Regions from separate parts of the Halomonas sp. LES1 genome, predicted to be linked through region 1. Evidence: predicted binding sites of a transcription regulator. Region 1 holds the regulator's gene; the other holds the start of a gene.

What was found. Region 1 encodes PhoB, which activates phosphate uptake and scavenging genes when phosphate is short. Its sites were predicted from a motif close to TGTCATANNNNTGTCANA; they were not measured.
Region 2: phbB (acetoacetyl-CoA reductase) is a predicted target of PhoB. The motif match lies at 2,600-2,617, and genes of this name have one in related genera.

What each region holds. Positions count from the first base shown of each region.
Region 1 covers NZ_JAVRGC010000005.1:82,546-86,960, forward strand. The annotation lists gene RM463_RS12125 (FAD-dependent oxidoreductase) at 1-484, opposite strand, end outside; gene RM463_RS12130 (chorismate--pyruvate lyase family protein) at 543-1,109, shown strand; gene ubiA (4-hydroxybenzoate octaprenyltransferase) at 1,142-2,032, shown strand; gene phoB (phosphate regulon transcriptional regulator PhoB) at 2,124-2,813, shown strand; gene phoR (phosphate regulon sensor histidine kinase PhoR) at 2,815-4,119, shown strand; gene cysZ (sulfate transporter CysZ) at 4,127-4,415, opposite strand, start outside.
Region 2 covers NZ_JAVRGC010000003.1:394,556-398,970, forward strand. The annotation lists gene RM463_RS09125 (DUF349 domain-containing protein) at 1-1,676, shown strand, start outside; gene phbB (acetoacetyl-CoA reductase) at 1,771-2,517, opposite strand; tRNA gene RM463_RS09135 (tRNA-Met) at 2,706-2,782, shown strand; gene RM463_RS09140 (tetratricopeptide repeat protein) at 3,031-3,978, shown strand; gene RM463_RS09145 (MalY/PatB family protein) at 4,151-4,415, opposite strand, start outside.

The sequences.
Region 1 (4,415 bases):
ACTCGCAGCCCACCAGGCCGGCACCGATGATCGCCACTCGGGCGGAGCGGCCCAGGGCGCCTATTGCGGCGTGGAAGGCCCGATAATCATCCAGGTCGTTGATCGCCATCACCCGACCGGCCAGGGACGCCGGAATATCGAAGGGCATGGTGGGCGCCGCTCCGGTCGCCAGCACCAGCTCGCCGTAGGTCAGCCGCTCCTCCCCGATATGCAGGATGCGGGAGTCGGTATCGATGGCGTCGACGCGAGTCTGGGTGCGCACCACTGCATTCAGCGATTCTGCCACCGCCAGGGCATCACGGGCCGCCAGCCGCTCGGGTGGCAGCCCCTTGGTGAAGCCGGTTGAGAGCAGCGGCTTGGAGTAGTCGTCACCGCTGTCGGCGGTGATCAGGGTCACCGACCGCTCCTTGTCCAGGGCACGCAGCTGGCGCAGCAGGCCAAGGCCCGCCATGCCGCTGCCGAGAATGGTCAGGGGGGCACTCATGGGTCTCCTCGTCGAGGATGGGTGGTGGTTGCGCATGGTACACTACCCGCCCCCATGGATGGACAGAGAGTCCGCGGTGTCCGATTCCCGATCCCACGCCCAGCATGGCCCCGCGCGCTGGTTACCCCTGGCCGCCGTCCGCCCCACCATGAGCCCGGCCTGGCGCCAGTGGGTAGGCTCGCGGGACTCCTTGACCCTGCGCCTCACCGAGGCGGGGCGCCCGCGTCCCTTCCGGGTCCACCTGATCGACCAGCGCACCGGTGCGCTGCGGCGCGACGAGGCCCAGGCGCTGGACCTCCCCCCGGGCCGCCAGGCCTGGCGGCGCGAGGTCGCGCTATGCCTGGGCGAGACGCCCTGGGTGGTGGCACGCTCGGTGGCCCCGCTCGAGGGCCTGCCCGCCCACGAGCTGGCGCATCTCGGCGAGCGCTCCCTGGGCAGCTGGCTGTTCCGTCAGCCCGACCTCGAGCGCGGCGAGATCGAGGTCACCCGTGACCCGGCAGGCTTCCAAGAGACCCGCGGGCCCTGGGGACGCCGTTCGGTATTTCACCACGGTGGCTTCCGCGTGCTGGTGCAGGAGTGGTTCCTCGACGCCATGGCGGATGACCTCGGCCTGCCTTCGCGCTAGGCTTTGGTGTTCCCACCCGCCACGAGGTAGAGATGGACCGCTCTTTGATGCGCCCCACGGGCCTGGCCCGACTCCCCGACTTCCTGCGCCTGACACGCCTCGACCGTCCCATCGGCACCTGGCTGCTGATGTGGCCTACCCTGTGGGCGCTGTGGACCGCCGCCGAGGGGCTGCCCAGCCGTCGCCTGCTGCTGATCTTCATCGCCGGCGTCTATCTGATGCGTGCCGCCGGCTGCGTGATCAATGACTACGCCGACCGCCATGTGGACGGCTACGTCAAGCGCACCCTCGACCGCCCCCTGGCCACCGGGCGCATCGGCGAGGGCGAGGCCCAGGCGCTGTTTCTGATGCTGGTGGCGGGCGCCTTCGTGCTGGTGCTGTTCACCAACCTGTTCACGGTGCTGCTCTCCATCGGTGGGGTGATACTGGCCTTCATCTACCCCTTCATGAAGCGCTACACCCATCTGCCGCAGCTGTTTCTGGGAGCGGCATTCTCCTGGGCGATCCCCATGGCGTACGGTGCGGTGCTCGGCCATGTGCCCTTCGAGGCGTGGCTGCTGTTCGCGGCCAATGTGGTGTGGACCATCGCCTACGACACCCAGTACGCCATGGTCGATCGCGACGACGACCTGAAGGTCGGCATCAAGTCCACCGCGGTGCTGTTCGGCAGCGCCGACCGCTTCATGATCGGCCTGCTGCAGATCGTGACGCTGCTGCTGCTGGCCTGGGCCGGCACACGACTCGCCCTGGGCGGCTTCTTCTGGCTGGGGCTGGTGGCCATGGCGGCCACCTTCGTCTGGCAGCACTGGCTGATCCGCGAGCGCGAGCGGGAGCCCTGCTTCCGGGCCTTTCTCAACAACTACTGGTCGGGTCTGCTGGTGTTCGCGGGCATCGCCCTGAGCCTGTGGCCAGGCATCCAGTAGCCGTGCCTCCGGTGCGGGCCGGCCTGTCATGTCAGTGTCATAATGTCGTGATCTACTCGACATCGACCCGTCATTGACCCGAGGCTTCAGGATGACCGCCAAGACCGTACTGATCGTCGATGATGAAGCGCCCATCCGCGAGATGATCGCCATGGCGCTGGAGATGGCCGACTATCGCGTGCTCGAGGCGGACAACGCCCAGACCGCCCATGCCATGGTGGTCGACCACCAGCCCGACCTCCTGCTGCTCGACTGGATGATGCCCGGCACCAGCGGCATCGAGCTGGCGCGGCGCCTCAAGCGCGACGAGACCACCGCCGAACTGCCGATCATCATGCTCACCGCCAAGGGCGAGGAGGACAACAAGATCCAGGGGCTCGAGGCCGGCGCCGATGACTATATCACCAAGCCCTTCTCGCCCCGGGAGCTGGTGGCACGCCTCAAGGCCGTGCTGCGCCGGGCAACGCCCCATGGTGTCGAGGAGGCGGTGGAGGTGGATGGCCTGCGGCTCGATCCGGTCAGCCATCGGGTCAGCGCCGACGGGCAGGAGCTGGGGGTGGGCCCTACCGAGTACCGCCTGCTGCAGTTCTTCATGACCCACCAGGAGCGCGCCTACACTCGCAGCCAGCTGCTCGATCAGGTGTGGGGCGGCAACGTCTACGTGGAGGAGCGCACCGTCGACGTGCATATCCGCCGCCTGCGCAAGGCGCTGGGCGAGCGCCATCAGCACCTGGTACAGACGGTGCGTGGCACCGGCTACCGGTTCTCCACCAAGGGCTGACGTGAGGCACTGGAGGCATGAGCTATGGCGCCTGCTTCTGCTCGCCGGCCTCGGTCTGGCGGTCGGCTGGCCGCTGGGCGCGCCGGGGGCCGGCCTGGCCCTGGGGCTCGCGCTGAGCCTTGTCTACCATCTCTATCAACTGCACCGCCTTCACCACTGGCTGACCCATGACAGCCAGGCCGAGCCGCCCTCGGCCGCCGGGCTATGGGGTGAGCTGATGGATCGCCTCTACCGCTACCAGAAGGTCCAGCGTATCGCCCAGGAGCGACTGCGCAGCACCCTGGGGCGGATTCAGGAGTCCTCCGAGGCCATGCGCGACAGCGTGGTCATGCTCGACCGACACGGCGACATGGAGTGGTGGAACAGCGCGGCGGCTCGGCTGCTGGGGCTGGAAGCGCCCCATGATCGCGGCCACCATATCACCAACCTGCTGCGCGACCCGCGCTTCGTCGAGTACTTCCATGCACGCGACTACCGCGACTCCCTGACCCTGCCCTCCCCCATCGACGAGCGGACCATCCTGGAGTTTCAGATCACCCTCTATGGCGACGACGAGCGGCTGCTGATGGCCCGCGATATCACCCGCCTGCATCGCCTCGAGGAGATGCGCCGGGACTTCGTGGCCAATGTCTCCCATGAGCTGCGCACCCCTCTCACCGTGCTGGCCGGCTACCTGGAGACCTACGCCAGCTTCGCCGACCAGCTGCCCCCACGGTTCGCCAGGGGACTCGGCCAGATGCAGGAGCAGACCACCCGCATGCAGAACCTGGTCCAGGACCTGCTGCTGCTGTCGCGGCTGGAGATCGACCGCAGCGGCAGCGACCATGCCCCGCTGGACATGGTCAGATTGCTGGAGGGCGTAAAGCGGGATGCCATGGCGCTATCCGGCGGTCGCCATCACATCCGGGTGGAGCTCAAGGAGCCTCGCGCCCTGGTGGGCAGTGAACAGGAGGTTCGCAGCGCCCTCTCCAACCTGGCCTTCAACGCCGTGCGCTACACCGCCGAAGGCAGTCATATCACCCTGAGCTGGCGCCCCGGGCCCGACCATGGCGCCTACCTGGAGGTGGTCGACGACGGCGAAGGCATCGACCCGGTGCATGTTCCGCGCCTTACCGAGCGCTTCTACCGGGTCGACAAGGGGCGCAGCACGGCGACCGGCGGTACCGGCCTCGGCCTGGCCATCGTCAAGCACGTGCTGCTACGCCACGACGCCCGCCTGGAGATCGACTCACGGCCGCGCCAGGGCACCACCTTTCGCTGTCTCTTCCCCGCTACCCGACTGGAAGGGGAGACCCGCGCGACCTGACGCCGCCTCAACGACGGGTTGGCAGGTCGGCGGGCAGGTCACGATAGTGGCCGTCCCACATCAGCACCGCGGCGGCCACCGCCCCGGGCAGCAGGAAGAGGTTGGCCAGCGGGATCCAGGTGATCAGGGTCACCCCGCCCCCATAGGTCATGGTCGGCCACCAGCGCATCCTGAGGCGGCGTCGCATCTCGGCGAAGCTGACCTTGTTGTTGTCCATGGGGTAGTCGAGATAGGTGATCGCCATCATCCACGCCGAGAACAGCGCCCAGAGCAGCGGGGCCACCAGATTGACCACG
Region 2 (4,415 bases), on a different contig from region 1:
ATGACAGGGAGCGTTTGAAGACGCTGCTCACGGCCATCGACTGGCCCGACAGCCTGCCCCCCACCTCACTGCTCCACACCTGCCGCCAACGCCTCGAGCAGCATGCCACGCCTGCCGGCGTATCGGCTGAGCACATCGAGACCCAGCTCGATGAGCTCGAGCGCCTGCTGGAACGCGGCGCCTTCAAGCCTGCCAGCCGCTTGCATCAGCAACTGCGCCAGCTCACCGAGAGCGCCGACCCCGCCACCCTCCGCCCTCTGGAGGCGCGCGCCAGGCGCCTCGGCGCGAGGCTGGCCGAACTGCGCGACTGGCGCGGGTTCGTGGCCGGCCCCAAGCGCGAGCAACTGGTTGCCAGCATCGAGGCACTGGCCGATGACGAGGCCAGCGTGGAGACCGCCCTGGACCGGCGCCACCGTCAGCTGGTGAGAGAGTGGAAATCGCTGGGCGACGCCGCTGCCAATCGTGAGCAGTCGACACGCTTCCGCACCGCTTCGGACCGCATTCATCAGCGCCTAGCGCCATGGCGGGCACGCCTGGAGTCCGAGCGAGACAACAACCTGGCGACACGTATCACGCTCTGCGAACAGCTCGAGACACTTCTGGACCACCCCGCCCATGAGGCCGACCCAGATGCCCTGCGTGAGATACGCGACCGCGCTCGAGACCAGTGGCGTCGAGCCTCACCGGTCCCACGCGAGAAGGCGGAGGCCATCGGTCGGCGCTTCGGTGCCATTCGCCACCGGCTTCAGGCGCTGATCGACCAGCGCGCCCGGGAGATCGCCGAGGCCAAGCGCGAGCTTGTCGATGAGGCCCGGCAGCTATCGGAGGAGGAGCAGATGCCGGCGGCCAGGCGGGCCGAGCGGGCCAAGGAGCTGCAGCGCCGCTGGCGAGCGCTGGGCCGAGCCCCCAAGGGCGAAGAGCAGGCCCTGTGGCGTGAATTCCGTAGCCTGTGCGATACCATTTTCGCCAGCCGTGAGGCGGCCCGGGACGACCGGCTCCGCCGCGCCGAAGAGCGACTGGATGCCATGCAGGCGCTGATCAACCGCCTGCACGGCTGGCAGCCCGCCCGATCGACCGACGAGGCGGTATTGACCCAGGCCATCGCCGAGGCTGCCGCACTGGAGCCCCTTCCCGGCGGTCGACGCAGCGAGGGGATGCGCCGACGCTGGTCGGGCATCGTTCGGGCACGGCGCCAGCGGCTGGAGAGGCTGGCGGTGAGCGAGCAGGTAACCGGCTGGCGGGAGGTACGCCCGCTGCTCGATGCCCATTTGCAGGCAGATGCCGAGGACCTGGCGGGCAACGACCCCGGCGATGTCCCCCTGCCGGAGGGCCAGATACTTGCCGAGGACCTGCGCAACGCCCACTTCCGCCGCAACGCCGCGCGCCGTGAGGGCACCGCCACCGATACGGTCGAGGAGCGCCTTGCACGCACCAGGGTGCACCTTGCACTGCTGGCCGAGGGCAGCGTCAGCCAGCGTGATGAGCCACTGCGCCTGGCGATTCAGGTCGAGCGCCTCAATGACAACCTGGACCGCGAACCCTCCCGAGCCGAAGAGGTACGCAGCGTACTGGTCGAGCTGCTCGCCATCGGGCCGGTTCCCCCTGCACTCTGGGAGCATAACGTCGGCGAGCTGGACCATATGCTGGAGCGACTGTCGAGCCTGCCCCCTCCCTGAGCACTTTTCCCGCCCCCTGAACGATACAGGAGCGCGAGGCTTCCCCCGCGCTCCTGTGTGATCCTGCCCGTAACGAGACGGGAGGAAGCCGGCATCAGCCCATGAACTGGCCGCCGTTGATATCGATATTGGCGCCGGTGATAAAGCCGGACTCCTCATCGGCCAGGTAGGCCACCAGGCGACCGATCTCCTCGGGCTTGCCATAGCGCTTCACCGGGATCGTCTCACGGATCGATTCGCGCACCTTTTCGGGGATATTCATGATCATGTCGGTCGCGATATAGCCCGGAGACACGGTGTTGACGGTGATGCCCTTGGTAGCGGTCTCCTGGGCCAGAGACATGGTCAGGCCATGCATCCCCGCCTTGGCGGCGGCGTAGTTGACCTGGCCGAACTGCCCCTTGCGGCCATTGATCGAGGAGATGTTGATGATTCGGCCATACTGCCGCTCGAGCATGCTCTCGACCACGCTGCGGCAGGTATTGAAGACACTGTTCAGGTTGGTATCGATGACCTCGTGCCACTGCGCGGGGCTCATCTTCTTCATGGTGCCATCGCGGGTGATGCCGGCACAGTTGACCAGCACGTCAACGGGACCGTGCTTCTCCTCGATCTCCTTGACACCCTTCACGCAAGCATCGTAGTCGACCAGGTCGATTCCGGCGATGTCGATGTTGTCGAAGCCGGCGGCCTTCTGCTCCTCGAGCCAGGCCTTGGCCTTCTCCGGGTTATGGTAACCGGCCACTACCTTGTAGCCCTCGGCGGCCAGTGAGCGGCAAATTGCACTGCCGATGCCGCCGGTACCACCGGTAACCCAAGCGACGCGTGATGAATTGGCCATATATATCTCCCTGATGATAATGACACTGTACACCGGCCACCCCGGCCGGACTGCACATTGTTCTTGGTCAAGCTGTCATCTTGATGACAAGCCGAGGACAGTATGGCCCAAGGAAGGCGAGAGGGACGAGCGTTTGAGGACAGTGCTTGACTAAAGGTGAATCCCGTGTAGAATACGCCTCACGTTGATGCGGGGTGGAGCAGTTTGGTAGCTCGTCGGGCTCATAACCCGAAGGTCATCGGTTCAAATCCGGTCCCCGCTACCAAATACCGAATAAGCCGATTCCATTGGGGGTCGGCTTTTTTGTGCCCATGACCCAAGGTCATCGATTCCCTCTCGTTTCAGCGTCAGCGGTCCCCGCTACCAAGTATCGAGAAAGCCGATTCCACTGCGAGTCGGATTTTTTCGTGCCCACGGCCCAAGGTCATCGGCTCCCTCTCTCCCTTCCCCTTGAATCCAGCCGTCCTCACCCGCATATCCTGAGCAAACACACTCGTTTCCGGGAATCCAACCATGTCCATCGTCGATCCGCGTACCGGTGAGCCGCTCACCGCCGATACCAGTGCCCCGCAGGAAGCCCAGCCACAGCCCTCCCAGCCGGAGGCGGGCGAGGCGCCCGAGGTCATCATCGACGTCGATGCCAGCAATATTCAGCAGGTGCTGGAGCTTTCCATGCAGGTGCCGGTACTGCTCGATTGCTGGGCACCTTGGTGTGGCCCCTGCAAGAACCTGATGCCGGTGCTGGAGAAGCTGGCCCACGAATACCAGGGCGCCTTCCTCCTGGCCAAGCTCAATATCGACGAGAATCAGGAGATCGCCGCCCAGCTGGGGGTGCGCTCGGTGCCCGACGTCAAGCTCGTCAGCCAGGGAGGCCTGGTCGATCACTTCCAGGGCGCACTGCCCGAGAAGGAGATCCGCGAGTGGCTGGGGCGTTACTTCCCGGCGCCGGAAAATGTCCCGGCGAGCCCCGAAGACCTGGCCGCCGAGGCACTGGCCGCCGGTGATGCCGCCGGTGCCCGCGCCATTTACCAGGAGCTGGTCCAGCAGTATCCTGAGCATATCCCCTATCAGATCGAGCTGGCGCGAACCCTGGTGGCCGAGGGGCGCGCCGATGAGGCCCGCAGCGTGCTCGACAATCTGCCGCCGGAAGAGCGCGATGCCGCCCCGGCCCGAGGCGTGCGGGCCAGCATCGAGTTCGGCGAGGAGGCCCCCTCCGCCGAAGAGTTTGCCGCCCTCGGTGAGCGCGATGACAGCGAAGCCCAGTATCTGCGCGCCCTGCGCCGAGTCGCCGACGGCGACTACGAGACGGGCCTCGAGGGACTACTGGCCTTGATGAAGGCCGACCGCAGCTATGGCGACGATGCCGCACGCAAGACCCTGCTGCGGGTCTTCGATGCCCTGGGCGCCGACCACCCGCTGACGGTCAGCTACCGCCGCAAGCTGTTCACGATGCTTTACTGATCCCACGGCTCCGGTTCGCCGCGGCCAACCCGTAGGAGCGCGATTGGTCGCGCGATTGATGAGTCATTGACCCAGGCGGCGCCGGTTACACACCGGCGCCGCCATCGCTTATATGTCGATAAATCCGCCCCTACGATTCGATACCGCGGCCGCGTTTATTGATGGGTTGGCCTCAGCCCTTGAGAACACGGTCGAGCCGGGAGAGCGCCGCTTCCAGCTGTGTGGCGGTGGTACCGAAGTTGAGCCGAACAAAGCCAGGCCAGCCGAAGTCGGCACCATCGGAGAGCGCCACCCCGGCGCGCTCCAGCAAGGCTCGCTGGGGTGACTCACCCAGCCCCGCCTGACGCAGATCGAGCCAGGCCAGATAGGTAGACTGCGGCGGCGCCATGCCGACCCCGGGCCAGTGTGCCACCCTCTCCGTCAGCATCTGTCGGTGA